Regions from separate parts of the Cytobacillus sp. Bva_UNVM-123 genome, predicted to be linked through region 2. Evidence: riboswitches for the same ligand, from Rfam matches in the RefSeq annotation. Region 2 holds a riboswitch; the other holds the start of a gene.
What was found. Region 2 has a riboswitch for FMN ahead of ribD (bifunctional diaminohydroxyphosphoribosylaminopyrimidine deaminase/5-amino-6-(5-phosphoribosylamino)uracil reductase RibD). Riboswitches for the same ligand answer to the same signal wherever they lie in the genome.

Region 1 (16,775 bases), 1.3 Mb from region 2:
TACTTATACCTCTCCCCTTCTATTTTAATTTAGTACCAAGTCGTCACCCTAAAATTAAAATTGGATGAAAGTACCTTTGCAAAGTATTGGCTCAGTCTTATCTTTGAAATGGATTTCTAAAAGAAGCTTGTCTTCAATTTCTATATAATCTACAACTTCCCTTATCTCTTGGTCAGTCATTTCTTTCTGATATCTTCGTTGTATTAGCCCTTTTAAAAAATCTTCTTCTATAGTTATTCTTTTACATTTTCCATAATTATCATACGATGAACAGATATATTTATGAACGAGTCTTTCCTTCTTAAATTTCATATTCTTTCCACAATGCTTACATCTACATTTCTTACTTAGAGAATTCCCCATCTTTATCCCCTACTAAAATTAACCTGATTAACTTCTACTCCTGAGGCTAACATCGCAGCCAACTTTATTCTAGCTTTTTTGCTATCATAATCTTCACCCAATATTACACCCATAAGCTTCAGATCGTTAGCACTGCCTTTGTATCCATAAGAAGGATAGACTTTGCCCTCTTCAGCACTTGTTGTAATAATTATTTTAACACCATTATCCAATGCTTTTTTAATTGAGTCAGTCATAAATGGTGTGGTTTGTCCTCTTCCCACTCCTTCTAAAACAATACCTTCAGCTCCTGCACTCACAGAAGCGTCTATGAACGTTCCATCTGCATTTGTATGACATTTAATAATATCGACTCTTGGAATTGCTCTAATAGGCTCATAAGTACTTCTATTGACTGGTTTTTGATAAACGTTAACCTCATCATTATCAATAATTCCTAAATAACCATATCCAAAACTTGAGAATCCCTGTAAGTTTGAAGTGTGAATCTTTTTAACATACTTAGCTGAGTAAATGCGTTCATTAAACACCACAACCGTACCTGCATTTTTAATTTGCTCGTCCACTGCAACACTAATTGAATTCCTCATGTTCGAATAAACATCTGTTCCCACATCTTGAGGTGAACGTTGTGATCCAGTTACAACAACAGTTCTTGAATCAGATATTGTTAAATCTAGAAAATATGCAGTTTCTTCAAGTGAATCAGTTCCATGAGTCACTACTACCCCACTAACCGAATCATCTTTAAATTCTTCTATAATTACATTTCTGAGATGTGTCATTAGATCAAATGTAATATGCATACTAGGAAGATTCATAGCATCAATGATTTTTATTTCTATATCATCAGGTAGCTGACAAAGAGAAGCTAATTCTTCACCAGATAGCACACCTGAGTCTAATAAACCTTTTGACATTTCTTTACTTGCAATAGTTCCACCAGTAGTTATTAAAGAGACTTTTTTCTTCATAGGAATCCCCCTTTTAATGCTTATATTATATACTAAAATGAGGTTGTGGATAACTAAAAAAGAAAAACACACTGATAAAAGTGTGTCGGAATGTTGATATATCAATGTTTACGGGGATAGACCAGTCTCTTTCTTTCAAAAGGTATTAATCATACATTTGATACAAGCAATGTGTCAACCTTCCAAAGTCCTCAATATGGACCAATTGGAATTGTCACAAAGAGAGGCGTGTTTTTTCACCATCTCCCTACTAATCATGAGCATTATGAAATAAAGGATGTGTCAAAGCGTGTAGCTTTGATTAAAGCTCATGCTGGAATGGATTCAACCCTTTTATCAGCCATTGGGGATCTTCATTATCACGGTGTTGTGATTGAAGCGTTAGGACAAGGAAATTTGCCTCCAGCTACTGTTGAGGGCATTAAAGAGCTTATAGGGAAAAATATTCCTGTTGTCCTCGTTTCCAGATGTTTCAATGGGATTGCTGAAGATGTCTATAGCTATGAAGGTGGCGGAAAAGATTTAAAAGATTTAGGAGTCATTTTTTCAAATGGACTAAATGGGCAGAAAGCACGAATAAAACTTCTTATAGGTTTAGCACAAACGACAGAACTGAAGAAAATTGAAGCGATGTTTATGGTATAGATATTGAAAAAAGAAATCGGTGAATAGCCGATTTCCCTTTTTTACTATTTAGTTATTATTATTTTCTTTATTCTTAATCGCTTCTGCAATTTGGTTGCCATGATAGCGACCGTTTTCAATAAATATTTCATTTGCATTATTTCCAGCTGCAATTACTCCTGCAATATAAATACCTTCAATATTTGTTTCCATTGTCTCACTATTATATAATGGTCTTCCCGTTTCAGCATCAAAATGAACTCCCATGCTTTGAAGAAAATGATGGTCAGGGTGATAGCCTGTCATGGCAAAAACGAAATTATTTTTAATTTCATACTCAGTATTATCTTTCATATAGATTAACCGATCATCAAAAATTTCTTTCACATGAGCATTAAATTCCATTTTGATCATTTTATTTCGAATTAATGAATCAAATTCTGGTAAAATCCACGGTTTAATACTTGGAGAATACTCACTGCCACGATAAATAACTGTCACTCTTGCTCCAGCCTTTACTAGCTCTATAGCGGCATCAACACTTGAGTTTTTTCCTCCTACAACGACAACATCTTGATCAAAATACGGATGTGCTTCTTTAAAATAATGAAAAACCTTCGGCAAATTCTCACCTGGGATATTCAAATAATTCGGATGATCATAATAGCCTGTCGCAATAATAATTTTGCTCGTCAAATATTGTGCTTTATCTGTCATGACAACAAATTCATGATTTTGCTGTTTTGAAACTTTCATTACCTTTTCATACGTATTCACACTTATTTCTTTTCTTTTAACGACTTCCCGGTAATATGATAGAGCCTCATTTCTTTTCGGCTTATACTCGACAGAAATAAAAGGTACATCCCCAATTTCTAACTTTTCACTCGTACTAAAAAAAGTTTGGTGTGTTGGATAGTGATAAATCGAGTTTACAACATTTCCTTTTTCAATCACTAACGGTTCTAGCCCCATTTTCTGTAGAGAGATTGCAGCAGCTAATCCACATGGGCCACCACCAACAATAATGGCATCTTTCTTTATCATTTTTAAAAACTCCTTTAGAAAAACTTGGCGTTCGCCAAGTCCTTTCGACGAATGCCTCAGCTTAAAAAATCTCCTATCAATAGGATAGGAGATTTTTCGAAAATATTCAAATGAAGACCTTAAACCCAACCGCGGAATCTTGAAGCCTCAGCCATTTTTCGAACACCGACCATATAGGCTGCAAGACGCATATCTACGCGACGAGATTGAGCTGTGTCGTAAATGTTTTTGAAAGAATCAACAAGAATTTTTTCGAGTTTCTCATCAACTTCTTCTTCAGACCAATAATAACCTTGATTATTTTGAACCCATTCAAAATAAGATACAGTTACTCCACCAGCAGAAGCTAATACGTCAGGAACGAGTAAAATTCCACGTTCCGTTAATATTTGTGTTGCTTCTAAAGTTGTTGGACCATTTGCCGCTTCAACAACAATTTTCGCTTTAATATTGTGAGCATTTTCATCTGTAATTTGATTTTCGATGGCAGCTGGAACTAAAATATCACACTCTAATTCCAACAGCTCTTTATTCGTAATCGTATCATTAAATAAGTTTGTAACAGTACCAAAACTATCACGGCGGTCAAGTAAATAGTCAATATCAAGACCATTCGGGTCATGCAAAGCTCCGTAGGCATCGGAAATACCGATTACTTTTGCGCCAGCGTCATGAAGGAACTTCGACAAGAAGCTTCCAGCATTTCCAAAACCTTGAACAACAACACGAGCACCTTCTAACTCTATTCCACGCTTTTTCGCAGCTTCTCTAATACAAATTGTTACCCCTTTAGCTGTTGCAGATTCCCTTCCATGAGAACCTCCTAATACTAATGGCTTTCCAGTAATAAAGCCAGGAGAGTTAAACTCATCCATTCTACTGTACTCATCCATCATCCACGCCATAATTTGCGAGTTTGTAAATACATCTGGCGCAGGAATATCTTTCGTTGGTCCTACAATTTGACTAATTGCACGAACATACCCACGGCTTAATGCCTCTAGTTCACGGAATGACATATTTCGAGGATCGCAAATGATTCCACCTTTTCCTCCACCATATGGAAGATCAACAATTCCGCATTTTAAGCTCATCCAAATCGAAAGTGCTTTAACTTCTTTTTCCGTTACACTAGGATGGAAGCGAATTCCACCTTTAGTTGGTCCCACTGCATCATTATGCTGAGCCCGGTAGCCAGTAAAAACCTTCACTGTTCCATCGTCCATCCGGATTGGAATCTTCACTGTCATCATGCGAATCGGCTCTTTGAGAAGCTCAAACATTTCGTCTGAATACCCTAGTTTCTCCAACGCTTTATGAATAACAGTTTGGGTTGACTTTAAAACATCCAGTTTGTCTTCATTATTTGTTTCAGTACTATTATTGGCTACCATTCGTAAACCAAACCCCCTAAAAATCTCATTCATTTGTTGTCCGCTTTCATGACATAGTATACACCTTTGTTTAATTTATGCAAGATGAAAAGCGTATTTTTTGATAATTTTATGTAAACGTTCCCAATCAAATCCTGATCATTATTTTCATATAATATACAACTTAAAAAAATACACTATTTTCCTGTAAATTAATTCTCCATAAAGTAATTTAGGGTAAAGTTAGACTTTACCCCATTTTGAATTTATTTCAATTAAATTGCCTTTATCACTTATGAAAAATAATGGACGATCTTTTCAACAGCATGATTTCCAATAATTTCTTTACCATATTCTTGCAAAACATGATAACTCAACATGGATGGATTTCCGTATTCAGCGAGGATAGCAACAAGCTTGCTTAATTCTTGCGGGTTTTGGTTTATAAAGTGAATATAATACTGGTCCTTATAAGCAAAAAGACTTCCGCTCATTAAATTCATTAACGCTAAGCGCTTAGCTAATTGGACTACATTTTCAAATTCATTAAATTCAAAAATAATTTCCTCACTGCGATCCATTATTACCTGCATCTCAATAAAACCATCCTGAAGTATGTCCTCTTCATTCTCGTCTTCCATCGTAACAATCATAATCATACCTTGAGCCTGCATTGAAAAGATTTCTACCGCAACTGGACCTTGAATTTCAAACCCGAATTCTTCATTTGCCTCTTCAAGCATTTCATGAAAAAGCTGTTGCCATTTCATAGAATCCTTCCAAATATCATCTTTCGTTAATCCTCGTTCATACAAGTCATCTAATGATAAAAATATTTTGATTTTATTATAATTTAAACGTTCTAAGTGCATGCGAATGCCCCCTGCCAAAAACCAACTCTTATGAATAGTGTATGAAATAAGCATAAGATGGTGAGTCGTACATTTATTTTACCCGCTACGCTTATTTCCAATATTCCAATTAGTTGAAGTGGGAAGAATTCTTAATTTTAATAATGTGCGTTTCTGCTTTTGCACCGAGACGAAATGGCAGTGCCGTTGTTCCATAACCATTACTAATTAGTAATGTTGTTTGCTTTAACTTTTTTATTGTTCCTTTTTTATAAGGACTGTACCCAAGTATATGAATTTGCCCCCCATGAGTATGTCCACTTAATACAAGGTGAATATTGTGTTCTTTTTTTATTTTGGATACGATATTCGGATTATGGCTAATTAGGATTTTAAATCCATCTGTTTCAATGTCTTGTAATGCTAATTCGAGATCATCCCGTTTTTGATTTATATCGTCTACTCCTATTAGGATTAGACGATCACCTTCAATCGATTCAAATGAAACAGCGGTATTATCGAGAATCTTAACTCCAAGATGGAGTAGCATTGCATCTAATTTTCGAAAATCAACTTCATAATCATTATTTCCCCATACGAAATAAACAGGGCCAAGCTTTTTCAATGTATCAATATTGTTTTTTACCCTTTCAAAGGGCACTCTTTTTTCCATTAAATCCCCGCCAATAATAACGATATCTGGCTTCATATCCAACACTTTCTGAATAAGATCTTCGGATATCACTCTTTTATGAATATCTGAGATAAAGAATATTTTTATCTCGCCAAAACTTTCTGGGAAATCATGAAAAAAAACTTCATTTTGAATGACCCTATTTGCAAATGCCTCTTTTAGCATAAATAAAATAAGTCCAACTCCAGCTAATAAGGCGATTGTTATGACATACCACATAGTTCCTCCTACATAAACCATTACATTTTCTAAACAATCATAATCTTATAATCTATAGAAATAATATCATACATATAAATGAAACGAAAAACCCCTTTAAACTGAAGTGACCCCTAAAAGTTAGACACGGTTATTTCATCAGGCAGCTTGAGTAAAATGAGTTCGGTATTGCACCGGACTCATTTTTAATTTTGCCTTTATTCGTTTCGTATTATAGTAATTGATATATTTTTCTAATTCTAATTTAAAATGTTCTACACTTTCAAATTCCTTTAAGTAGAGGAATTCCGACTTCATAATACCAAAGAAATTCTCTATTACCGAGTTGTCGTAACAGTTGCCTTTACGAGACATGCTTTGCACAATGCCCCTGGACTTAAGCGCATGCCGGTATTGATTCATTTGATAATGCCAGCCTTGATCTGAATGCATTAGTAGCTGATGATCCTCTGGTAAGCGCTCTAAAGCTTTCACCAACATATCTGATACAAGTGAATACGTTGGTCTAGAGCCAATTGTATAAGTAATAATTTCTCTATTAAATAAGTCTAAAATAGGAGATAAATAGAGTTTCTCGCCGAATAATTTAAATTCCGTAATGTCTGTTACCCACTTTTCATTTGGGACATTTGCGGTAAAATTACGGTCTAAAATATTAGGCGCAATTTTACCAACTGTACCTTTGTATGATTTATATTTTTTCATACGCACTAAACACTTTAAACCTAACTCTTTCATGATACGTTGAACCTTCTTATGATTTACTTTTTGTCCACGATTCGCTAGCTCATCACGAATACGACGGTACCCATAACGACCTTCATGTTCTTCATAAATCGCTTTGATTTCCACTTTCAAATCGGCATCTGGGTCTGGTTGATTCATTCGCTTCACTAAATCATAATACGTGCTACGTGGAATGCCAGCGAGTTTTACAAGTGCTTTCACCGAATATTTATGCCTTAATTCATAGACTACTTGTGCTTTGTCTTGTTTGGTGATTTTCCCTTGTTTTGAACTAAGGCATTCAACTTTTTTAAATACTCATTTTCCATTTCTAGCTGTTTAATACGTGCTTCAAGTGCTTCGGTAGACCCTTTGACCGGTGCTGGTTTAGGTTGTTGATTGGATTCCTTTTTCATGGATGGACGCCCCTTTTTCTTTGATTGAAGGGCATCTAATCCTTGTGTTTCAAATAGATTTCTCCAAACAACAATGGTTGAAGGGGCAGGGATCTTAAAAATCGCTGCTGTTTCATTTAAGGACGTACCATGTTCAATCATGTAATTTAGTACGTCTAGTTTATACTGTTGTGTGTAATTTGTACAAGGTTTAATAAAGGCTTCAACACCATTGTATTCGTATTGTTTGACCCATTTAAGGATAGCTTTATGATCAGTCCCGAACGATTTCGCTATTTCATTTGAACTCTCATTTCCATTTAAATATCGCTCAACTGCTTGTAATTTATCTTCTGCAGTAAATTTAGCCATAGAAAAACTGCACCTCCAATTGTTAGATGGTGTCTAACAATTGGGGTGCAGTTCAAACATATTTGATTAAAAGGGTTTTTCTAAGAGTTATTATTTAATCCTCATGCACATCAAGAATTCTGAAACCTGAATCCTCAAGCTTTTCTATAAACTTGCTGATATTCTCATTCTTTTCGACTTTAATCACGATCCTACGGATCAATTTGTCAGTCTCATCAAATGTAACAAGAGAAATAATTTGTTCATGGAAATTTTGTGCAATTTCTGATAATCGAGCAATTCTTCCTTCTGCCTCAGAAGTTGTGAAGGCGATTCTCACTCCGGATCGATTCATCCCAAAAGCTGATTGGAATTGAAGCAGCACGTCGAAACGAGTTACTATGCCCAAAAACTTTTTATTTTCATCGAGAACCGCGAACAAAGGTGTATTTTTCAAACTAAGCAAGGTTTTTTCAAATATTTCATTGCCCATTAAATACTCATCTTTTTGCTTAGCAATTTCCTTCACCTTTGTGTTTTGTAAATAATCATCTTTCCCTTTTCCAATGGAAAAATAGCTTTCATAAATTGCATATCTCGTAACAATTCCAATATAGTTATCCCCATCAAGAACTGGCAAGCCATCAATTTTATGTTCTTCTAATTTTTCAATAGCTTCCTTTACAGATTGATCATGGTTAATTGTATAGCAAGAATATTTAGGAATCATAACACTTTTTACAAACATCATTATCACCTCGAAGTATTGGATACTCTTACATTGTTAATAATTCAACGAGAATTATTAAATTCCCTTTTAAATAAAAAAATTTCATTATAGAATGAAATTGCATTTAATTGAAAGATGTGCACATTACAAGAGTAAAGATTTTGAACGAATGTATAGATTACGTATGATTAACTAGATATTCTATTTATGAGTACTACTTGTTTTCATGGTATAAATTAATATCATAATTTGCCTTCATGATTTCAAAGACAGTATGGCGATTCTTCCACTCCTCTTCTTTTTTCCAAAGATCTTTACTTTTATCAATAATTTCACATCGAAGTGCGTGAAATTCTTTTTCTGCTTTATCTTTTTTCGTTTTTAACATATTCATCAACCCATATAATCCAACAACTATTACTAGTAAATATAAATTGGAAGATTTATGAACAAATATAGAAAACATCGCAGCAAACGAATAGGAATAAGGAGAGAACAAAGTATAATACAAATAAACAAAATAGAAAAAGGCAATAAAGATTGTCATCCACATGACGATTAAATGACGAAGCTTTAATTTATCAAATTTCCTCTTTCGTTCAACAACTTTTTGCAGCATTTGCTTCGTCGCCTCGTCCGTACGATTATCAAGCATTTTAATTGATAATTCCATATTTCACCCCTCCATTTTCACATTCGATAAGGAGAAGTGAACAGTATCTTATAGCCTCCCCTTATCCATAATCGTATGAGCTTGTACATCAATTTATGAATAAAGGGGAGGTAAACTTTATTTGTTCGGAATGACAAGAACTTGGCCTGCTTGTATATTCTCATTTTTTAAATTATTCGCTTTCTTTATGATTTCAATACCTGATGGTGATTTATAGTAGTTCATGGCAATTCGATACATTGTTTCTTTTGGTTTTACAGTATGATATACAACCTGATCTGCTTTTTCATCTTCTGGCTTTTTCTGCTCGGGTTTCTCCTCAGGTTTATCATCATCTTTATCTTTATCTTTATCTTTATCAGATATTAAACCATCTTGATTAGTAGAACTGTCAACTACCGGTGTTTCATGTATCGAAGCCTCAGAATCTTCTTTCTCACTCTTGTTTGCATCAGGAGAATTGGAATCCTTCTCTAATTCTTGTTCTTCAATGGACGTTCCTTTGCTTTCTTCTTGATTCTCAAAGCCAACCATTTCAAAACTATTTCCTGACGTGGCCGCTTTTTCCGCATTTTTAATTTTTTCTAATTCCCAATACTTATACATGCTAAATATCGTGATCGGCAATAAAATAAAAAACAAAGCAAGCAAACTAATGACTGGATGCTTTAGTTTCCACTTATTTTTCTTTCTTCTTTCTTGATGATGTCTACTTCTTGGCGGTAATTCTTCTTTTTGGATTTTATTATCACCTAATTCTGGCGCTTTATCGATTTTTTTTCTTAGTCTTTCAGCTTGATCTCTATAAGGATCTTCTCTATTCATGGAACATCCCTTCCTGTCTATTATTACGGTATTTAATGATAATACCGAGTAAAAAATCAATTACAAAATGCATAAATATCGTTACAACCAAATTCTCCGTCATATAGAACACAACACCGATAAAAAAGCTTAATACGATTATATTTAAAAATAAAAACCAATTAAACAAGTATCGATAATGGACAACAGCAAAAATGATACTTGAAATCAGAAGACCAGCATGGGTTTGGATGATGCCACGAAATAATATTTCTTCACAAAAAGCAACGATCGCGGCAATAAAACCGGTATGGATTATACTTCGATTGCGAAAAATCCTTTCATTCAGCCCTCCATCATCATAGAAAGAAGGGGGTAACAATTTCATTAAGACGACATCAAGCAAAACAACGATAAGACCAGCTGTTCCACCGATTAATAAAATATCAATGTCATTCCATCTAAACAATTTGAAAAAGTCCTCAAAACGATTAAACAAAATAAACCCTAAAATACTTGAAATCACAAGGAGGATTATTTGCGTTAAATATAAATGAAACAAAAGCTCTTTGTCCGAAAGTTCTTTTATTAATCCATTATACTTATCATTCATTTTATCCGCTCACTTACTTAAAAGAATCTCTGCTAAATGTTTTTTCCAGTCATATGTACGCCTCTCAGCTTCTTTATGAGTTGAATTCGCATAAAAATGGCTCAGTTCAACTCCACATTGATCACAGCAGTATCCTTCTTTTTCTATTTTCATATCTTCGTCAAAATACTTCAAGATTTTTTTTCTTCGACAGTCTTTCTCTTGCGTCCATTTAAACATATCATAAATCTTTTTTCGCTTTATTTGAAGGCGTTCACTGCTATAAGTCTTATATTTTTTAATCGCCTCTTCTAAATGCAGCCCATTTTCTACTTGCAGAAAATCTGCCACCATTCTCCATTGAACTTCTGTAAAACCAGTAGCTTTTCTCAGTTCACTTTCAAAAGCAGCTAGTTTATTAGTTAAATGGGGGTGATCCTTTATTACTTCGATTAACCAGTCAAGTTGCTCAGGACTTGGAATCTCCCCTTCAGTCAGCTGATGAGCAAGCTGTTCATCACCTGGTGAATATAAAAGAACCGCAATACTCCTTTTTCCATCCCTTCCTGCCCGTCCGATTTCCTGTAAATAAGCTTCCATTTGCAAAGGCATATGAAAATGGATGACATAGCGAACATTTTCTTTATTAATCCCCATTCCAAACGCACTCGTTGCACAAATAACTTGTAGCTGTCCATGAATAAATTGTTGCTGAATTAATATTCTATTTTCTTGCTCCATTCCGCCATGATAAGGCATTACATTTTCAACGCCTCGGTCTTTTAATAAAGCTGCTATTTGTTCACTAAGCTTTTTGCTATTAAAATAAATAATCCCCGGACCAGCCAAACGGTTAACCAATTCTACAAGTCTGTCTATTTTCTCTTGATAAGAATCCATTGTTTCAACAGTAAGAGCGATATTCGGACGATTAACGGAATTAATAAATTCATTCCAATGATCGAATGCTAACGTTGAAATAATATCATCCTTTATCTCTTTTGTTGCCGTTGCTGTTAACGCAAGTGTAACTGGATTCCCTAATTTCTCCCTAATTTCACCGAGTTTTAAATAATCTGGCCGAAAATCATAGCCCCATTGAGAAATACAATGAGCTTCATCAATAACAAATAAGGAAATGTTAAGTTTTTGTAGCTTGTTCACAACGTAATCCAACTTTAACATTTCAGGGGAAAAGAAAATAAATTTATATTGATGTAATCGACGAATTGCTGTGGATTTCTCTTTCTGTGATAAAAAGGAATTAAATGCGACTACACTTTTTTCGCCATTCATCATCAACTGTTCTGCTTGATCTTGCATTAACGATAGTAGTGGTGAAATAATGACAACTTGTCCATCGAGTAAAAAACCAGGCAATTGATAACATAGGGATTTGCCAGTCCCAGTAGGCAGCATGGCAATTGTATGATTTCCTCCTAAAACTGAAGAGATCACTTCCTTTTGACCAATTCTAAAAGCTTCATAGTTAAAAAATCGCTTTAATTGTTTTTCTAGTGTCATATTTTTTCACCAGCCTGAGCTAATACGAGTCGAATTTGAAAATAATCTGCTTCTGGAACTAGTTTTCTAATTTGCTTTAATTGTTTCGATTTAATATTTTCGAAAGCAGCTGCAATTAACTTACGCAGCTCTTCACTAATAAATGGAGAAATATCGAATTCCATAACATTTAAAGCTAGTTCAACGATATGATCTTCAATTGTACTTTTCTTCAGCCCTCGGATTTGAGCAATTTCTTCGATCTGATACTGTTTTTTTAATAGTGAATACGTTTTTCTTGTCGATTCGGTTAAAGGGGCTGAAGCGACTAGATCCGCAATCAGTAAAAATAATAATGGAAATTCACTTTTCCGCTCATTCAGAAAACTGATCATATAGTGTAGAATGTTTTGAAACTGGATGTCGTATAAATAAAGATCCATATTATGTAAACGAGCGGACTGTTCAGCTGTTAGCCCAATCCTCTGAAATCCTGTTAGTCTTGACACTAAAATCGAAGGATTTAAATCTTGATTTGCTTCAAAACAATGTACGATCTCAAGAAATAATCTTTTACTTAGTTCGTCTCGATTTAGACATGTATGAGATAAATAACCTTTAAGCCAATAATGGTATTCCCTTTTTCTTTGAATAGGTATGTATTTTGTATCTCGATAGCTTAAATGAGAAATAACTTGCACAGCAAGAGTTAACCTCTCCCAAAACAAATTTGCGCTATGATGAAATTTCCATCCATCTAAATATTGCGGCAATAAATTTTCGTTCACAAAAAATTTTACATGCTCATTCCCAGCTTCTGTTAATTGATATTTTTGCTCAAATATTTGGTCAATGAGATTTTCTCTTTCTAATTTTGCAATAAAGCTTTCTAAATCAGAACGGGTGATACTTGGAAATACACCAAAAAGATTTGTTAGTTGAAATAAGTGTGCATCTTGAATCGTCTGTGAAGTTTTTTTTCCATTAAAAAGATGAAGGATGGAAAAAATTGTTCGCTGCTTATCAAGCTTATGTAAACAATATAAAATTAACTGTTCAATAAAAAAGATATTTTTATTGTTCATTCTACTTTCACATCCGAAAATCATTTACCTTCATTTTATCATGAATAAAATAATACAGTTCGAAAAAATCGAACATTTGTCGAAATCGCTCGACGTAGCTATGATAAGCATTCTCAATACTTTTCCTATTGAAAAGTTGACCATTCAGTTTTACAATAGAGGTGAAGAAAGTGTTTTCACTTTCGAATTGCAAGACATTAAGAATATTTTGTTTAATAATTTGGGAGGTTTTTTCATGGCAAAGTATACAATTGTTGACAAGGAAACTTGCATCGCATGTGGGGCGTGCGGCGCATCAGCACCAGACATTTATGATTATGATGACGAAGGCATTGCATTCGTTACTCTAGATGATAACCAAGGTATCGTTGAAATTCCAGATGTATTAATTGATGATATGATGGATGCTTTCGAAGGCTGTCCAACAGATTCCATTAAAGTAGCTGACGGCCCATTTGATGGTGACCCACTTAAATTTGAATAGTTTCATAACATTTACAAATAATACTCCCTATTAGTGGGAGTATTTTATTTTTATTCATCAAAAAAGCAACAGTGCAGGCTGTTGCTTTTTTACTCTCATATATAATTAAACAGCATTACTATTCAAGCTTTGCTTTTTCAACCAAATACTCATTCGTGAGAATATTAACATAAACACGATTGCAATGATAAATCCTTTAATGATATTAAACGGCAAAATTCCAGTCACAATCATCGTGCGCATTTCTGGTGCAGACATTAAAGGCGTATTCAAGAAGAATGTATATGCTGGTAAAATGATAAAGTAATTTAACACACTCATCGTAAACGCCATAATTAGCGTACCGATCACCAATGCAAATGTCATGCCTTTTTTTGATTTCATCTTGCTATAAATAAAATATGTCGGTAATACAAACAGAATACCAGCAACGAAATTAGCAATATGACCAACCGGAACACCAGTCGCACTTCCTGTCATAAAATAATCCAAAATATTTTTAATTAATTCCACTAATATGCCAGCTAATGGGCCAAAAATTAACGCAGCGATTAATGCAGGTATATCGCTAAAGTCAATCATCAAAAATTGTGGAAATGGTGGTATTGGAAAATTCAACAGCATTAAAATATAAGAGATACTGCTCAACATTCCAATTGCCACTAAAGCTTTAATTGAAAGTTTTTTCATGTTATTCCTCTCTCCTTGTTAGGACTATCTCTCCTAAAGAAGAAAGGTTCAGCAGCTATTGCCTCGCAAAAGAAAACCCCCAAGCTTCACACTTGAGGGAGTTTTACAAAGGCTCACTAAATAAACGTTCAATAAACCTGCATTTTTTGAACGTCTGCAGAACCTCCATCTTCTCCCATCCAGACTGTACTGTCGGCTTTGGAATCGCACCAAATCCTGCCTTAGCTATGCACATCCCTAAATTGGAAAGCACAAACGCTTTTTATAGGCTCGCGGGCTTAGAGATTAATTCTCATCACCGCCGGTCGGGAATTTCACCCTGCCCCGAAGATAGACCGTATATAATTTTATACAGCTATTATTATACTAAAGAAATGTAAAAATAGAAAGTGGATTTAACTATTTAACTTTTCCGATAGTTAGTGAGCTCATCTTTAATCTCTTTTTCAATGTCCAAGTCGGCTTGTACCATTTTTCCGCCAAGAAATAATAAACTAACACATGCTCCCATAATACAAGCAATTAATAAACGTCTTATGTAATCTACCATCTTATCCTTCCTCCTAATTTCAACTTACTTTTTGCGCCTACGTCACTTCTGCTTATCATTTCACCCTATGTTCGCCTTCCTTTTTTTAGTACGAAAGATTTGAAAATCTTGATATTTGCTTAGCTCTTTCAATAAATAAGGAGACAAACCGAATGGTTTATCTCCTCTATCATTAGTATGGAAGCTGCTGTTTATTCGCAGCAATCGGAACTTTAATTTCTTCATTTAAATTAAATCTTCCAATCATTTCTATATGAACGTTTTCCAATTTAACTGCACGATAATTAAATTCCTTCGCTGTAAGAAGAATCGCTTCTATTGTATGAACAGTAGACTCATCATTATTTAAATTGGAATCCTCGGAAAATGTCAGTGTTAATAATTGTTTCTCGGGATTTTCGACCGCTTCAAAATTCAATTCAGAGGGAATGGAAGCATATAAATTCGCGACTTCACGATTATATTTCATTTCCTTTAGCGCCTCTGTAATGGAACTGATCTTCTCACCAAACGGAATAATAAATGGCTTTTTGTTTGTTTCATTAGGATAATAAAAATAAAAAGCATGATTTCCTGGCTTCTCATCTACTACAAATTCAGTATGGAAACCATTATGTCCAAAATCAATTCCAGGTTTGCCATCAGTCATTAAAGAAATTTTGTCAATATTATATTCAATCATAGTGTTTGTCAGAATTTTTTTAAAGAAATTTTCATTTGTAAGCGAAACATCATAATCATTAACTGCGGGGACATCAACAGTTAAAATCCGACTATCTTTATCTAACGATAATTGTGCCTTTAATGGATAATATTCACTTAACCCCCATTCTTCTTCTCTTAAATTTTCCATGTTTTCTTCGAAAAGCTCGAACTTTGATTTATTCTCTTGCTTCTCGACAAGAATACTGACAGGGACAATCGCTTCTGCATTTTTATCTGGAATTTCGTAAGTTAATACTTCCATTCCATTCAAATCTTCCTCATAAATAGCAGTTGAGAAATCTTCTGTAGAAATAGATTTATAATTTATTTTATCCTCATTTTCATCAAAATTACTTATATCAAAACTTTCTGCACTTTTTTCTTTTTCAGTGCTTTCAATCGCTACTTCGCTATTATCAGCTTTTTCCTCTTTCATTTGTTCAGACACAGAGCGACTCACTGCGTCCCCCATTGATTTTTCCTCTGATAGCTGCCAATTAAATAGGTTAGGAGCAAGAATGAAAAACAAAAGCAAAGCTGCCGCTGTAGCTGCCGTTGGCATGAGCCATACACGTTGCTTGCGCCGATTTAATTTAATCGTCATATTTTGAAAGATCTCTTCCTTACTACGATTATCATTAATTTTTGGCATCCGACTTAATAAATCCTCAAGCTGTTCATCGCTCCACTTATGCTTCTTCAATATCCATCTCCTCCTTTCCTATATTTTCCTCCATATATTTCTTAAGCACCTTTAATGCTCGATGCTGTGTTGTTTTTACTTTACTCTCTGTCCACTGTAAAGCTTCAGCTGTTTCCACAATGGAAAGCTCATGAATATATCTCATGATAATAACCATTCTTTGGTCCACTGTACACCGATCTAAACATTTATAAATAAGTTGTATTTCTTCATTTTGAACAGCAATTTCCTCAGGGATCGGGCAATCATCTTTTACTTGCCCAGTTGACCAATCAAATTTCTCTAATATTTTTTGTTTCCAGCCTTTTTCTTTTCTGAATGAATCAATTGCTACATTTCGCGCAATCGAAAAAAGCCACGTTTTCTCGCTGCTTTTCCCCTCAAATCGTTCATACGATTTCAGTACTCGAATATAAACTTCTTGAACAAGATCTTCGGCATGCTCTTTGTTTTTTACCATATAAAACAAAAATTGAAAAACATCTTGATGATATTTTCGATATATTTCATCAAAAACGGAGTCCATCGATTCCCCTCCCCGTTCAATAATTATAGTCGTTAATTATTAATTAAAAGTTACATCTTATAATATAGTATTAACTATGTAAAAAAGGAAGGATTTTCTGAAAATCCTTCCTT
Region 2 (16,775 bases):
TAGAACGGAAACGAATCAAGTCTTCCTCTTGACCAACAAGTTCAAGCCCCATTACCTTTTCTAGCAATTCTGCTGTTTTGTTTGGCTGAGCGGAAAATAAAGTTGCACCCCCAAAACCTTTAATTGCTACTTCTGGGGTTACCCCGCCAAAAGTCCATGTATTCATTTCCCCTTCTTCTCGTTCAACAATTTCTAAGTGCAGTCCATGTGGGTCATCAAATTGTAAATACTGCTCATTAAAGCGCTCATGTTTAGTAAAGGGAATATTAAAACTCTCTAATCTTTGTTCCCAAAATTTCATCGCTCCTTTTGGAACTACATAACTCGTTACCCCTACCTGTCCATCACCAATCACTCCTTGACGAGCTCCTACCCACGGAAAAAATGTAATAATCGTTCCTGGTTTTCCACCTGCATCACCAAAATATAGGTGGTAAGTATTTGGATCATCAAAGTTTACCGTTTGCTTCACTAAACGTAAGCCAAGAACTCCTGCATAAAAGTCCACATTTTCTTGCGGATGTCCTACGATAGCAGTGATGTGATGAATTCCAGTTGTTTTTTTAGTCATTTCTTTTCCCTCCAATTTATAATTAAAACTAAGTAATTTGATAGAATAACCACGCGATTTTCTGCGTTCAAATTTTTTCCTCTGCTTGCATAATCATTATTTTATATTGTCCATAGGCCGCCCGCTGTAGTCTTTCTTTCGTTTCGACAGACGATACATCAATGAATGGTCATTCTATTTATTGTTATTATCTCGAAATTATATATTATTAATTCGAGATAATTAGTTAAAAAATTTTATACATTCTGTGCGTAATAGCCCAACTTTTTTAATTGCTCAATCAAGACCTCTTTTTCATTCGTCGTTAATCCCGCACATATATCTTTAATCGCTGATTTATGTTTAGGAAAAACAGCAGCCATAAAATCCATACCAGCTTGAGTAATCGTGGCAAAGGTAATCCGTCGATCTTCTGGACAAGTCCTTCTTTTTATCAATTCTTTCTTCTCTAACTTATCCACTACATAAGTAATGCTACTACTTGCAATCAATACCGTCTCACCAATTTTTTGTATCGGCTGATCACCTTTACTATAAATAAACTCAAGAACAGCAAACTCTGTTGGATTTAAGCCCAAGCACTTTATATCTTCTTCCACACGTCTCTTGATTGAATTTAAGGCTCTAGTCAAAACAATAAATAACTTTAAGGACAATTCTTCTTCTATTTCATCTCGGACTTTCTCGTCCATCCACATCATCCCTTTAAACTAATTATCTCGAATTCGAGATAATTATATAATCGAATTCATCCCTTTGTCAATTCATTTATTAAATTTCTTGCAATACGCTATTAGGAATAATTTGTATAACAGCTTTAACCTTCCCCATATTCAGTGAAAGAGGATCTAAATAGAAAAAATCAGTTAAACAAGATCCTCTAATAAGGCTTTCAAGTATTGGAACAAAGAGATCTGTTTGCCATTGGTATCCAACCTCTTAGGAGTGCGCCACCGTCTGAATGGTTACCTACGACAAGGTCACCCCCATGTTGCGTAATGATACTGTTTGAAATAGTCAATCCCAGCCCTACTCCCCCAGTTGAACGATTTCTTGATGATTCACCACGATACAATGGTTCAAAAACACGTTGAAGCTCCTCTGAAGAGAAGCCCTTGCCTGTATCTTTAATAGTAAAGGACACATTGTTGCCGTTCTTATAGCATTCTAAAAAAATCTTCCCATGCCGAGGTGTATGTCTGACCGCATTATCCAATAAATTGTTCATGGCTCGCTCCAATAAGTGCGAATCACCAATGACAACACAATCTTCATCTATGTGGTTCATGATGATAGATATGTATTTTTGATCTGCTAGTGGACTAACGCTGTCAATCGACTTCTGTAGAACAAATGAAAGGTCAACCTTATTTTCTTTGAGTTCCATCTCCAAAAATTCCGTCTTTGTAAATGTGAAAAGGTCTTCTACAAGTCTGTCCAATTGTGCAGACTTTTCCTTACAAACCTGCAGATACTTTACTTGTTTTTCAGGTGAATCAGCAATGCCTTGCTCTAGACCATCCAAATAACCTCTTAGAGCGAATAACGGTGTCCGTAAATCATGTGCTACAGCAGCAATTACAAATCGACGTTCTTCTTCCAATTTCACTTGCTTTTGAATGGATTCATAGAGTCCATCTATCATCACTTTAAATCCGTCACGTACTTCAGTAATTTCTGTAATCCGGGACACAGGTGGTAATTGGACCTCTAAATCACCATCTGCCATTTCTCGAACCACAATGCTCATTTTTTCAAGAGGTTTAATAATGAACCTTCTCATTACATAACCAATAATAAAAAAAGCAATTAGTAGTCCAGCAAATGCAGCAATCATCGGAATCAATTTCGAATTTGGCAGGTAGATCACTACCCTTCCGATTACATTCCCTCCCTGAATGACCGAAAATTGTTCAGTTGAAATAGATGAGCTGTTCTGCTTAGGGATGAATTTAAAAATCTCCTGATTCGATTCCGATAAAATAGCAACACCAATATTTGTTTCCTGTAACCGACTTTTTAATTGGATTTGCCAAACTGAGTTAGTCCAGTTATCCGAATTTTTTTCTATAAGCGCTCTTGTAGATGCCAAATCCTTTTTCTGAATTTCATTCATTTCGAAACTGAGTGATTTTGTTTCAATTATGTATGTCGTTACAAAAAATAACCATGGCAGCAAGAGAATAAAAGCTAAGCTAAGTATAGTGAACGTACGAATTCGAATGGTTCTCATATCATTCTCCTTTGAAGCGATAGCCTACACCCCATACGTTGACTATATATTCTGGGTGGTTTGGGTCGGATTCAATTTTCTCACGAACCCGACTAATAGGAACTCGAACGGTATGTTTGTCACCAACTCCATCCCAAAATTTTTCAAGCAATTGATCATACGAAAAAACAAATTGTGGATGTTCTGAAAACAATCGCAGCAATTCATATTCTTTCGGTGTAAGCGTGATTGTTTGCCCTTCTACAAATACCTCTCTTGTAGATAAGTTCAACTTAAGTCTTCCATAATCCAAAACTCTTGCTTTGAACTCTTTCTGTAAATTTGAGCGTCGTAATACAGCTTTCACTCTAGCAACAATCTCACCTGGCGAAGCGGTTTTAACTATATAGTCATCTCCTCCAAGTGCCAGACCGCGAATTTTGTCAACATCATCACTGCGAGCACTTAGAAAAAGGATAGGTATGTTGCTTTCTTCCCGAATACGTCGACATAACTCGAAGCCGTTTTGTCCCGGCATCATAATGTCAAGGACCATGCAATGAATTGGATCTTTCTCTAGGACTGTTAGTGCCTGATTGGCATCATTAGCGATTTTTACATGAAAACCGTCATTTTCTAAGAAATCCCTCAATAGTTCTGCAATACTTTTGTCATCATCTACGACTAGTATGGTTTGTAATTCCTTCACAAATATCCACCTTTCCTGAGTTGCCTCTTCCTAGTCATAACCTGTCAATTGAAATTAATTTTTAGTTTATCATTTTTTTGATAAGGAAAAAGCATAGTCACTCGTTTTGTGACGGATTGTTATGATTTTGTGACTTTTTTTTATCTTTGTTTGAGATATTCATTGATTATTCTCTTAATGTGAAACGAATTGAAAATATCCACTACCGCTAGAATGCTATCAATCGCTTCACAGTCAATCTAATATAAAGGAGGTTATACAAATGGGGGTTGAAAATCACAGTTTCTCATTCTTTCCATTCGGTGTTTTGTTTTGCCTAACACTATTTAGTTTTGTAGCAGTTCGAATATTTGAGATTAAACAACGATATAAGACTGACAATCAACAGGCAAAAGAAATTACGAAACAAAATAAATAACACTTAATTTAAAAAATCAGACTGTTTAATTCGATCCATTCCAATTTTGACATGAAGGAAATATATATGAATATACAAATTGTATTGTTTGATGGCTTTGATTTATTAGACGCTATTGCTCCTTATGAGGTATTTACTGCTGCTTCGATGTACTCAAACGAAAAAGTAACAGTTAAGCTTGTATCTGCTGAAGGTCAGCGGATGGTGACAAGCGGCGTAAATCAATTACAAGTTCAAGCAAGTGGTAAACTTGATTTAAACTGCAAAGGAATCATTCTGATTCCCGGAGCATCTGGTTCTGTTCATGATAATGAACCAGATTCGATACCAGTAAAATTACAACAAGCAACTGAAACAGAATTAAGCAATTTACTAAATGAAGCCATTAAGAAACCTGATATTTTACTCTCCACAGTGTGCGGAGGTTCTCTCATATTAGCAATGGCTGGTTTACTAAAAGACAGGCATGCCGTTACACATCATATGGGCATAGATCTTTTAAGTGCCACAAATGCTATTCCAGTTAACGCACGCGTTGTGGATGATGGTAATCTCATCACTGGGGGGGTGTTACATCGGGATTAGATGTTGCCCTTTACTTAGTTGAACGAGAGTTAGGTCCCCAAATAGCACACGCTGTTGAGCAATTATTTGAGTACGAACGAAGAGGGACAATTTGGAAGGCTGAGGGACATGCACCTAAAAAAAGCAAACATAAAAATTTAATTGAAGCGACAAAACAACATACCACTGCTCAATCTAATGAAATAAGGAATTTTCAGGGAAAATGGGATACTACCATTTCCACTCCTATAGGAAAGATTTCCGTATTAATTGATTTATCTTCTAAAGATGGTCAAATAGTAGGAACTGCCATGCAAGGAGAAGATATTGTCCCTTTAGACAACCCTTTACTTGAAGGAAATCAATTAAAGTGGTCGATGAAAGTGACTAAGCCAATAAGTCTTAACTTAAAATTTATCGTTTCTATAGATGGAAACCAAATGCATGGTGAAGCAAAGGCTGGTATGCTTCCCCCATCTAAATTAATTGGACATCGTATTTCATAAAAGGAAATAGATGACTATATATTCATTCCTTATATTTCTTCATGTTGTTAGTGCTTTATTTTTGGGAAGTTTCCTTTCCTTACCTTTTATCATTTATATCATTTTTTCTCGTACGGGCAATGAATTAAAGACAGTACTTAAAACGTTCTTGAGCTTTATGCGTTCAGGTCATTATGCATTAATGCTTTTGATGATTTCAGGAGGGTGGATGTTCTTTGTTTATTCATCCTATCCTTCAATCCTATGGGTAGGTATTGCAATCGTACTGCTTGTCCTGATTGGCGGCACGATAGGAATGATGCATATAAACCTAAAAAGGATTATTATTTCAGAACACCCTGAGAAGAAATTAGTAGAAAATATATCAAAGTTAAGATTATATAGCTGGATTACCTTTTTATTCATAATTGCCGCTGTCTTTATTATGACTAACCGCAGTCTTTTTTCCTAAGCATCAATGGAGGAAGAGCTAATGAAAAAATTCATTCGAATTGCCATTTTAATCATCCCAATCCTGTGGGTATTTCATACATTTTCTAAGAATTTTATGGTTGATCCTACTTTTGAAAAATTTATATCTAAAAAGGCTCTAATTCTGACAGATAAATCCCTCTGGATATTAATGATTCGTATTCATATTTTGCTGGCTATTATTTCGCTACTCACTGGCCCATTAGGGGTGATAAAAAGAATTCGCATTAAATCTATCCAGTTTCACCGATGGAACGGCCAACTATATGTCTTGTCTATTATTTTAAACTTCATTCCCGGAGTCTATGTCTCTTTCTCCGCAACAGGGGGATGGCCAAGTACATTGGGGTTCCTAATTTTAAATACATTATGGCTTGGAACAACTATCCTTGGTTATTGGTATATCAAGAGACAAAAAATAATCCTACACAGAAAATGGATTATTCGAAGTTTCTTTCTTTCCTTTGCAAATATGACTATTTATATAATTGTAGCCATTGCTCATAACGCAATGAATTTTTCCTATGGAAATGCCTATACGATAGCAGTCTGGTTATGTTGGATTCTTAATCTATTTATAGCAGAGATAACAATTAGAAAAAGAGCATTCATATAAGAGGGAAATGATACATCCACAACAGGAGCCTATATAACTAGAGAGACCGTCTCTCCTGACGGTCTCTCTTTAAATCAATTTTTATAAAATGAAAATATACTTCGCTAATTCATAGAAAAAGGCAATTAAAGAGGATAAATCTCCTTAAAATAACCTCCTTTTTATATAATTGATTGAACAAAAGAAATTAGTAGTTTATTAAATTCCTCATAGTTATCATAATTTGCATTATGAGAAGCATTGGAAATAACCTTCAATGAATACCCTGTCTTTTCTGTCCAGCTATTACAGTACTTTTTAACATAACCTGTATTGTCATATTCTCCATAAGTAATCAGAATTGGACAATTGAATTGAACTTCATCTTCGATCTTCAAAAACTCACCATAAATCGCACTAACCGCCTTCAACATATCTTTTTTGCCCAAACTAACTAATGTTTTGTACATACTTGTCCTTGCTTCATCCGTTACCGTAATAGCTTTAGCACCTGCTTTACAGTAATAACTATAGGGATACAATTTGGCAATGGCAGAATAGTGTTTAATCCAAAACAGTTCCGACTTCTTATAATAACTTTTACCAAAAGGCGTTGTGCCGATGCCTACAAAACCTATTACTTTATCTTTATATTCATGAATAAAAGACTGAGCAATATAACCTCCTGCTGACTGCCCTACTAATACTATTTTTTCTATATTTTCTTGTTCGAGTATAGTTAACAGCTCTTCATTTACATTTGCGAAGGAAAAATCTTCATAGGGTCTAGATTTTCCATGTAAAGGATAATCCCAAGCTATCAACTTATATTCAGCAGATAGATGGACAACTTGTTTATCAAAAAGGGTGTGGTCTGCTGTTAATCCATGACAAAAGACAATAGCAAATTTCTGTGGGGTAACCATTTCATTCGTCCAGTAATAGACTGTTCCTTTAGAGGATTGTATATTTTTTTCAAACATTTACTTCTCCTTCCTATAATAATTGTGTTTTAAGTTTTTTAAATACAAACGGAATTCATTTAAAGCTCCTTCTTTTTCCATCTTTCCATTATCAAAGACTCGAAAATAAAAGCCGTTTGATAAATCAATAATGATTTCATAGAGAATCTCTAAGTCGTCCTCATGACGAAACTTAGACTTGTCGACACAATTTAACACTTCCATTTTTCTTCTTTTTATACTTTCTGAAATTATGCGATTTACTTCTTTATTATTTATTAGGCTATTTTCATCATAAACCCTCATCAAAAATCGGTATTTAAAAGGAAACCTCTCTATCAACTTTAATCGTAGATTAAGTTCATATTCTAGCAAATCAAAAAAGTCTTGCCCATTAGTATAGATCTTGGTATTTTCTTGGTCTTGAAGTATTCTAATTGCTGATAAAAACAGAAATTCATACAAAGTTTGCTTATTGTGAAAATAATGAAACAAAAGAGATTTGGATATCCCTGCTTCATCAGCTATCAGTTGCATCGAAGCTTTTTTATATGTGTTGCTTGAAAATACCTTATACCCCGAATTCAGAATTTTTCGTTGTTTTCGATCTGGAAGTCCAAAAAAATGTTTATTCATGTTCTACCTCATTGACCAAATCGGTTAATTGTTTTATAAAACAGTATACTGATTGACCGATTTTGAGAAGGGGTTTTGGCCCAATTTATAAAAACTGATTTCTGATCAGTATCTAAGAAATACGAAAACTCTATCATCTCCTTTCAGGAGCAGGATAGTACAGCTGGTATAGTATAAGATATAATGGATTAATAAGTAAAAAATCGATAGGAGGATAGTTAGTTATGGTTTATATCGCTCTTCTTCGTGGGATTAATGTAGGTGGAAAAAATAAAATTGACATGAAGTTGCTTAAACAAACGTTTGAACGAGTCGGAATGAATGATGTGGTAACATACATCAATACAGGTAATATTATTTTTTCATACAAAGGCACTTCAAAAACTGAACTATCATGTATTTTGGAAGAAGCGATACATAATGATTTTGGATTGCTAATTAAAGTAGTCGTTCGTAGTTTCGATGATATTAGAGGAATTATTAACGCTATTCCTGATACATGGAAAAATGACAAAGACATGAAAAGTGATGTCCTGTTTTTGTGGGATGAAATTGATAATGAATCCGTGCTATTGAATTTGGTCATCAAACCAAATATTGACACGGTGAAATATGTCCCTGGAGCGATTCTATGGTCTGTTGAAAAGGAAAATGTAACTAAAAGCGGAATGTCAAAGATCATTGGATCAAAGGTATACAAACAAGTTACGGTAAGAAATGTCAATACCGCTCGTAAGATATATGAACTCATGCAAGCTCAAAACAGTTAAGAAATCTACTTCAAGAGGACATAGCAGGTAAGCAATTAAGTATGAATGAATTTATAGTCCCCTTTAGGGGAAGCCTGAAAAACAATCCGCGGTTGGCAGATCATTCAAAGCAGCTTGAGATGTGGCTAATTCATGCCCTTATATAGGGATGAGAAAACCACCGGTTAGACCGGTGGTTTTGATGATGCCATTTAGTTGTTAAAAAACACCTATTATTCGATTATTAAGTTTGATAATTTTAGTTTTCTAGTGAACTATCTAGGTTAACCCAGCAACAAAAAAAGTTTACTTAAAGTTTTTGTAAAGATTACCCATTTCAATAGCTCCTACAGCAGCTTCGTAACCTTTATTTCCAGCTTTTGTACCTGCACGTTCTATCGCCTGTTCAATTGTGTCTGTTGTTAGCACACCAAAGATGATCGGTATTCCACTTTGCATTCCTGAATTTGCCACACCTTTTGCCACTTCACTGCTAACATATTCAAAGTGAGGAGTAGCGCCTCTAATTACTGTTCCTAGTGTAATTATTGAGTTAAACTCGCCTTGGTCGGCTAATTTCTTCGCTGCAAGAGGAATTTCAAAAGCGCCAGGAACCCACATTACTGTAATATCCTCTTCGTTGACACCATGTCTTTTAAGTGCATCCTCTGCTCCACTAAGTAATTTATTCGTTATAAACTCATTAAAACGAGAAACTACAATTCCAATTTTCAACCCTGTACCAATTAAATTCCCCTCAAGCACTTTTTTCATCATCATCCACTCCTATTAAAATGTTAGTAAATGTCCAAGCTTTTCTTGTTTTGTTTTAAGATAATGTTCATTTTCCTTTTTCGTTGTCATTTGAATGGGCACTCGCTCAACTACCTCTAAGCCATAATCAGCAAGGCCGGCTATTTTTCGAGGATTATTTGTTAATAAACGCATCTTTCTAACACCAAGATTTCGTAATATTTGGGCACCAATACTATAGTCGCGTAAATCTGCCTTAAATCCTAGCTTATGATTAGCTTCGACGGTATCATAACCTTCTTCTTGGAGCTTGTATGCTTTTAATTTATTTATCAAACCAATTCCTCTTCCTTCTTGTCTCATATAAAGCAAGATCCCCTGTCCTTCCTCTTCAATTTGAGCAAGGGCGGCATGAAGCTGAGGACCACAATCACAGCGATTAGAACCAAACACATCTCCAGTTAAACATTCTGAATGTACTCTTAAAAGAATGGGCTCATCTTCATTAATCTCACCTTTTACAAGAGCTATATGCTCCTTGCCATCATTCCTAGTAGTAAACCCGATTGCCCTAAAGTCCCCAAATTCAGTAGGGAGCTGGATTTCTACTTCCCTCTTAACTAGCGAATCGTACTCTAACCGATACTCAATAAGATCTTTAATCGTAATCATTTTCAAATTGATTTTTTCTGCAACCTTTTTTAAATCATCTATACGTGCCATCGTTCCATCATCATTCATAATTTCACAAATTACACCTGTCAATTTTGAATCAGCTAGTCTAGCCAAATCAATCGCTGCTTCCGTATGTCCTTTCCGGCGTAGAACACCACCTTCTTTTGCTACAAGGGGAAAAATATGTCCTGGTCTTTTAAAATCACTTGGAAGAGAGTCTTCATCAAATATTTTTTGAACAGTCAAAGCTCGTTCAAATGCACTAATTCCTGTTGTTGTTCCAACATGGTCAATACTAACTGTAAAGGCTGTTTCATGACTGTCTGTGTTGACCTCCACCATTGGTTCAAGTTCTAGTCTTTCAGCTATTGACTCTGCAATAGGAACACAAATCAGTCCTCTACCTTCCTTAGCCATGAAATTAATCATTTCTGGAGTCGCAAATTCCCCCAGACCTACAAAATCTCCTTCATTTTCACGATCCTCATCATCACAAACAATGATGACCTTTCCTGCTTTTAAGTCTTCCAGTGCATCCTCTATTTTATGGAACATAGGCCTGTTACCCCTTTCATTTCATAATGATGTCTTTTACTTTCTTATCTCACAGTGAATCATTATGAATTTGACTGACTACATAAAGTGAAACTCAATCAGTGGGGGTTTTTCCGAAGCACAGGAAGTGCAAGTAACGCTTCGCCTTATTGGTCCCTCTAAAGGCCTCCATCTCCCACTGATTGTTAGTTGAACTAATCGGGCATTTACGGGCTGTTAGATCCCCCTCTTAGAATTTAGGTTCCCTCTTCTTCTTAAAGTGGGGTCTTACAGCACGTTAATCTGCGATAAATCCATTCTCTTTTAGAAAATCCGTAGAAATACTGCCGTCTTGCTTTTGCCGTCTATTTTTATCAAGAAAGGAGTAGAGGTATTTTCCAATCATGTCAAACTCGATATTAACCTTATCCCCTATCTTCTTTTTACCAAGAACACTTTCTTTCGTTGTATGTGGGATGATGGACACTGTTACTTGATCATTGTTTATCCCGAATATCGTTAATGATGTTCCATCAAGGGCAATAGACCCTTTATACAAGATTAGATGGTTGAATTCTCTAGGAAAAGTAATGTCAAAATAGATGGCATTTTCCTTTAATTCTCTTTTGACAATTTGTCCGACAGCATCGACATGTCCAGAAACAAAGTGTCCTCCAAAACGGCCATTTGAACTCATAGCTCGTTCTAGATTAACTTGTGAGCCCTGCTGCAGCCCTGACAATGATGTACTGTGAAATGTTTCAGGCATAAGATCAACAAGAAAGGAAGTATGGTTGTATTCTGTTACGGTTAAACAGACACCGTTTACGGCGATGCTGTCTCCAAGTTTTAAATCATCTAGAACTTTCTTTCCTTGAATGGTTAGGACCATGGTACTCCCTTGAGATTGTATTTTTTGAATCGTCCCTAACTCTTCAATTATTCCGGTAAACAAGATTAGTCTCCTCCCTCTTTAAGAGGCTTTGCAGTGATTTTAATATCTGGACCCAACTGTTCCACCGCTGAAAAATGAAGTTTTTTCCCTAACTTCACGAGATCGGTGCCAACTCCACCAATAAAAGGAATAGCATTCCTGCCACCAATTATTTTTGGAGCAATATACGTTATAATTTGCTGAAAAGCATCTTCTTCAATAAATGAAGCGTGGATTTCTGAACCTCCCTCTACTAATACGGACATTATCTTATGTTCGCCTAAAGTATCTAAAACTTCCTTTACGGAAATAGTAGATCTCCCTTGTGAAATAACGGTTACACCGAGGCTCTCAAGTTCTTTTTTTCGATTAATATTGAACTGATCTCCTGTAAAAATGATTGTCTTAGTAGAGCGATCTTGAATAACATTTGAAGAAATTGGAATCTTTAATTCCGTGTCTAAAACAATTCGAATGGGATTTTTTCCACCTTGGGGTCTTCTGGTGGTTAAAAGGGGATTATCTTGTAAGATTGTGTTGATTCCTACTAATATTCCGTCATGCTCATGACGAAGATTATGCACATCTTGTCGTGATTCAGGTGAGGTAATCCACTTACTATCACCTGATTTAGCTGCTGTTTTTCCATCTAATGAAATGCCTGCTTTTATGGTAACAAATGGAGTTTTTGTTTGAATAAAGTGAAAAAACTTTTCGTTGACCTGCAGAGCTTCTTCTCTACATAGGCCAACATCGACCTCAATTCCTGCATTTCTAAGCTTTTCAATGCCTTTGCCTGCAACAAGAGGATTTGGGTCTAGAGTTGCTACGAAAACCTTTTTAATGCCTGTCTCTAATATAAGGTCAGCACAAGGAGGTGTTTTCCCATGGTGGCTACAGGGCTCAAGTGTGACATACATAATGGCATCCTTGGCAATGCCTGTAGCAGCTCTAATAGCATGAACTTCTGCATGGGGAGTACCTGCTTTAAAATGGGCACCTGTCCCAACTAATCTCCCATCCTTCACTAACACAGCACCAACGCTTGGGTTCGGGCTTGTTTGGCCCATAGTAGCGCGCGCTAATGAAATGGCTAAGTTCATATATTCACAATCGTTCATCTAAAATAAGGTAGCCCCTTTCTTTATAGATTCTCCATTGAAACAAAAAATCCCTTACTAATAGTAGTAAGGGAGAAATAGGCAGCACAAATAAATGTCCAAATGAGCATTTTTGAACAATTTATATTCCTTCTCCCATCCAGACTTTTACTGTCGGCTTTGGAATTTCACCAAATCCACCGTTTTCATATTCATGAACCCGGGTCACGGACTAAGAGGTACACATACCTCATCACCGCCGGTTGGGAATTGCACCCGACCCCGAAGGAAATCCTATTGAATTATAAAAAGAATAGCAGATTAAATAAATTACTACAAGCATTATAGATTTATAGAAATTAGTAGATTATGCTTCGTTAAAATGCACCATCAAACGCACGTTCCATTGAATCGGCCTCTTTAGAAACCGCGAAGAAGACAAATGGCCCCTTCGTTTTTAACACATGATTTTCGACAAGAAAATATTCATCTGGGCGATAGTCCTTGAATTTCATTTTCTGTGCTTCGATTCGTTGCTCAATATTCTCTTTGACACTTTCTGCCTGACTCTCATCCTTTAGCTTGATAACGGCCAATTCGTCAGCCTTTACATTTGATGCAGACGTATAAAGAATAAAATCATCCACGTCGACTGCATCCATCTTATACATTTTCTGAAGCTTATTCAGATCCCCCTTTTTCATTTCCTTTAGACTCACTCCCTGTTCGATACTTTTTCCGATTTCGATGGCCGACAATTGAGCTGGTATCTTGACATCCTTGCCCGAGCAACCGGACAAAACGCCAATCACGATAACTAATGCAAACAGAAGCGGGTAAAAACTGCTCTTCCCTTTCCAGTGTTTTTTCATTTGATCACTCCGTTAAATTTTTTATAAATGGGTCCTCAAAAAACGTATTCGCATTATAAAGCAATAGCATATCCTGAATACCGTGTTCATTCACGAACGTCACCAAATCTTCCTCATAATACCGAAGGTCTACTACATTAATTTCGCTAAAATGATTTAATAAGAAAGGAATGAGGCTGTTTGCGTACGAATCTTTGACAACCAGCAGTTTTCTCCCTGACGTATTAGCCGTCTTAATTTGGATAAGCGCATGGTTACCGTTAAGAAACACCGCATATTTATCCTTCCTTTGTAGCTGCTCCATCTCATACAATGAATCCGTTGTCTTCCCTTCATCAACATATGTTACGGTATATTTCTTTTGATCCTTTGGCAAATACAGCTTCATACGATCGGGCCGTACATGTTTGAAACCGCTTTTTGAATATAGTGAGCCGTAAAATTCAGCGGCTACTTGCTTAATATTAAACTCTTCCTCAGTCTGCGGTGTCAGCCCCATTTGTCTGCAAAGCTCAAGGTAAGCAACATAAGCGCCTTGGGTCGTCCAATGATGATCGGTCTTATAAAATATAGGTTGATTGCTCTCAGCATATAAACTTGGAAAAACATCAATAAAACGAATATTGGGTTGCAGCATTTGCTGTACTTTTTTCAGATATGTTTCTTGATCGCCGATGATAGCATATTTCGGGAGCTTGTCTTTATATAGAGCTGCTGCCGTTGGCACAAGCATCATGTATTTTTGTAATTCAGGTGTGGCTTGGTTAAATGCATGAATGGCATCAATCTTTTCCTTCAAATCCTCTTTCGTTGGGGGATTAAATTCCTGAATCAGATACCCGTTATTCCCCAGGTAAATTCCATTACTCTCCTTTTTCCCCATAAGTCGGTCCGTATCGTTTTTTGCTCCGATCCAAAAGTCTCTGAAAATAAATTGGTCGGACACATATTTTTCGAAATCAACAGTGAAATCTCCTGACAGCAATGCTTTCAGCGAGAATGGCGGCAACTGCTCCAGTATCCGGTTTTCCGACTCGGAAAATGAACGATCCGTCGACGAAAGATTAAAAACTGCGACTACGCTTATAAATAGAAGCAGTAGTAAGGCCAGCGATTTTTTTATGATTTTTTTGTAATTTTCCATGGCTGTCCCCTTTTAAAATCGAAAGTATAAAAACGGATTGTATGTTTCATTGACTAAATATGCCGTCGATAGGAACATGAATAGTAAATAAACAAGTGGAATAGTTATCACGCCGGCAATTCTCCATTTTTCCTTCATGCAAGATAACATCTTTCCCGGAAGCGGAGTTGCACAGATGGCTAATACAAAAAACAATACAATATTCGTAGACAAATCATAGAGCGCCTGCTGATCCGCAAAACCATTCCCGCCAAAACCAAACATCACACTGATGAAACGCCAAGCAGAAGTCAGATTCTCCACTTCAAACAAAACCCAGCCGATTATAACGACCATAAGGGTGTAAACATGGCCGACAAAAGCGGGTCTGCGTCCAAGACTTTGCAAGAGAAATAGTTTCTCAATCATCACAAAGAAACCAAAATACAAGCCCCACACGATAAAATTCCAGCTGGCCCCATGCCATAAGCCCGTTAAAAACCAGACAACCAATAAGTTCCGGAGCTGCTTCATGAGCCCTGACCTATTGCCGCCAAACGGTATATAAACGTATTCCCGAAACCAGCTGCCGAGCGAAATATGCCATCTACGCCAAAATTCTGTTACACTTTTGGAGATATAGGGATAACGAAAGTTTTCCATGAAATCAAACCCGAACATTTTGCCTAGCCCGCGAGCCATATCAGAATAACCGCTGAAATCAAAATAGATTTGCAATGTAAATGCGATAATGCCGAGCCAGGCGGATAGTACGCTCAATTCCTCAATCTGTGTCGCTTTAACACTTGCCCACAATAATCCAATATTGTTGGCTAGCAGCACTTTTTTGGCAAGTCCTCTGATGAACAGCTCTGCACCTTCACCAAAACGGTCCAGCGACACCTTACGGGAAACAAGCTGCCCCGCGATGTAGCCGTATTTAACAATGGGACCGGCAACAAGCTGTGGGAACATGGCTACGTATGCCCCAAAAGAGATGATATTCTTTTGCACTGGTACTTTATCCAAGTAGACGTCAATGACATAAGACATCGTTTGAAACGTATAAAAGGATATACCCACTGGTAGTGGCAGATCGGCCACTTGGATATTTAGTTGAAACACCTGATTAATATTGTCCACCACAAAATTGGCATATTTGAAAAATCCGAGAATGCCCAGACTACCGGCCATCGAACCGATAAAGATTGATCTAACAATCAACTTTCGATGTCTATACTTATCGATCAGCAGCCCGTTGATATAATCGAAGACAGTGGAAAATATCATGATGAAAATGTATAGCGGCTCACCCCATGCATAAAAGATCAGGCTGACGACAAGCAGGATAGCATTCCGAAAATTCATTGGAGATATGTAATAGATTAGAACGGTAATTGGTAGAAAGAAGAACAGAAATAGTAAACTGCTAAAGACCAATATTTACACCCCCAAATGGCTGTTCCATTTGTCTCCTATTCCACTTGCTCTTTCAGCAAATCCAGCATTCTTTTGTAAAACTCCGGTTTAAAATGAATTCCGTCCGAGTCGTACAGATCATCTGAGCCGTTTGAAAATATCGGGGACAAATCAACAAATCCAATATTTTTCTTCTCCGATTGCTCTTTTAAGCCTTGGTTATAATCATTGATATTTTTGTATCTCGGTTCCAGCTTTTCCGCTTCCACCGTCACTGGAGTGACCGTTAAAAGTGTAATTTTTGCTTGCGGAAGTTTTTCCTTGATCGTACCGATCAGCTTCTCATAGTTTTTCATAGAATAGTCTTTGGGATTATCCACAGGCCACAAAATGTCATCTGAACCCAATTGGATAAAGATATGTTCCGGGTCCCGCTTGATCAACTCATCAATATCTTCCAGTGCAAATTCCGCCGTTTTTCCTGCGCCGGCCAGAACATTCTCCTCTTCAAGTACATCATGAAAGGATAAACCCTCTGTAATGGAATCTCCAAAAAATACGCTAGTCCGGAAAAGTGCTTGATAAGCAGTTTCCGCTGAGCCTTTTGATTCGGTTGCCTGTTCTTCGGCTTGGGGGTTAGGTTGCTGCGGGTTCGAACTTGCGGATTCATTTCCGCATGCTGCCAAGGCAAGTGTCATACCCCCAAGCAGTAATGTCGTAACTATTTTCTTCATGATCATGTTTCTCTCTTTCATTTAATTTTTAGAGCTTTCTTAATTCCGGCCAGAATAGAGCTTGCCATCCGGTATCGGACAGCTTTCGTGAGCATTCCATTCTCTTCTTTCGATCGAGTCATACGTTCTCTCCTCCACCTGAAAAACAGTGTAATTGCTAGAGATAAAGATAAGGTGCAGATTATATCAAATTGTCATATAGAATTAGGTTTGCTACGGCAAATAAAAAGGAGCTGTC

Region 1: it holds a riboswitch for FMN, as region 2 does, so the genes downstream of both, KDN24_RS16270 (ECF transporter S component) here and ribD (bifunctional diaminohydroxyphosphoribosylaminopyrimidine deaminase/5-amino-6-(5-phosphoribosylamino)uracil reductase RibD) in region 2, are expected to answer to the same signal.

The regions. Positions count from the first base shown of each region.
Region 1 is NZ_CM177772.1:3,149,443-3,166,217, forward strand. It holds gene KDN24_RS16195 (recombinase zinc ribbon domain-containing protein) at 55-363, opposite strand; gene KDN24_RS16200 (asparaginase) at 366-1,337, opposite strand; partial or broken gene KDN24_RS16205 (L-asparaginase family protein) at 1,500-1,982, shown strand; gene KDN24_RS16210 (YpdA family putative bacillithiol disulfide reductase) at 2,031-3,008, opposite strand; gene KDN24_RS16215 (Glu/Leu/Phe/Val family dehydrogenase) at 3,128-4,402, opposite strand; gene KDN24_RS16220 (genetic competence negative regulator) at 4,675-5,253, opposite strand; gene KDN24_RS16225 (metallophosphoesterase) at 5,363-6,145, opposite strand; one part of gene KDN24_RS16230 (IS3 family transposase) at 6,284-7,185, opposite strand; one part of gene KDN24_RS16230 (IS3 family transposase) at 7,185-7,638, opposite strand; gene KDN24_RS16235 (CBS domain-containing protein) at 7,733-8,365, opposite strand; gene KDN24_RS16240 (YpbF family protein) at 8,562-9,020, opposite strand; gene KDN24_RS16245 (LysM peptidoglycan-binding domain-containing protein) at 9,138-9,845, opposite strand; gene KDN24_RS16250 (CPBP family intramembrane glutamic endopeptidase) at 9,838-10,437, opposite strand; gene KDN24_RS16255 (RecQ family ATP-dependent DNA helicase) at 10,447-11,940, opposite strand; gene KDN24_RS16260 (YpbB family protein) at 11,937-13,004, opposite strand; gene KDN24_RS16265 (ferredoxin) at 13,240-13,488, shown strand; gene KDN24_RS16270 (ECF transporter S component) at 13,594-14,178, opposite strand; FMN riboswitch at 14,342-14,514, opposite strand; gene KDN24_RS16275 (hypothetical protein) at 14,582-14,728, opposite strand; gene KDN24_RS16280 (RsiX family anti-sigma factor) at 14,901-16,136, opposite strand; gene sigX (RNA polymerase sigma factor SigX) at 16,123-16,662, opposite strand.
Region 2 is NZ_CM177772.1:4,447,198-4,463,972, forward strand. It holds gene KDN24_RS22865 (ring-cleaving dioxygenase) at 1-571, opposite strand, end outside; gene KDN24_RS22870 (MarR family winged helix-turn-helix transcriptional regulator) at 808-1,263, opposite strand; gene KDN24_RS22875 (sensor histidine kinase) at 1,464-2,804, opposite strand; gene KDN24_RS22880 (response regulator transcription factor) at 2,806-3,492, opposite strand; gene KDN24_RS22885 (hypothetical protein) at 3,755-3,910, shown strand; partial or broken gene KDN24_RS22890 (DJ-1/PfpI family protein) at 3,977-4,980, shown strand; gene KDN24_RS22895 (hypothetical protein) at 5,189-5,431, shown strand; gene KDN24_RS22900 (DUF2306 domain-containing protein) at 5,453-6,067, shown strand; gene KDN24_RS22905 (alpha/beta fold hydrolase) at 6,229-7,029, opposite strand; gene KDN24_RS22910 (TetR/AcrR family transcriptional regulator) at 7,030-7,644, opposite strand; gene KDN24_RS22915 (DUF1697 domain-containing protein) at 7,869-8,414, shown strand; gene ribH (6,7-dimethyl-8-ribityllumazine synthase) at 8,700-9,167, opposite strand; gene KDN24_RS22925 (bifunctional 3,4-dihydroxy-2-butanone-4-phosphate synthase/GTP cyclohydrolase II) at 9,183-10,376, opposite strand; gene ribE (riboflavin synthase) at 10,654-11,310, opposite strand; gene ribD (bifunctional diaminohydroxyphosphoribosylaminopyrimidine deaminase/5-amino-6-(5-phosphoribosylamino)uracil reductase RibD) at 11,313-12,410, opposite strand; FMN riboswitch at 12,534-12,683, opposite strand; gene KDN24_RS22940 (DUF4358 domain-containing protein) at 12,767-13,261, opposite strand; gene KDN24_RS22945 (DHHW family protein) at 13,266-14,405, opposite strand; gene KDN24_RS22950 (MBOAT family O-acyltransferase) at 14,418-15,824, opposite strand; gene KDN24_RS22955 (GDSL-type esterase/lipase family protein) at 15,860-16,543, opposite strand.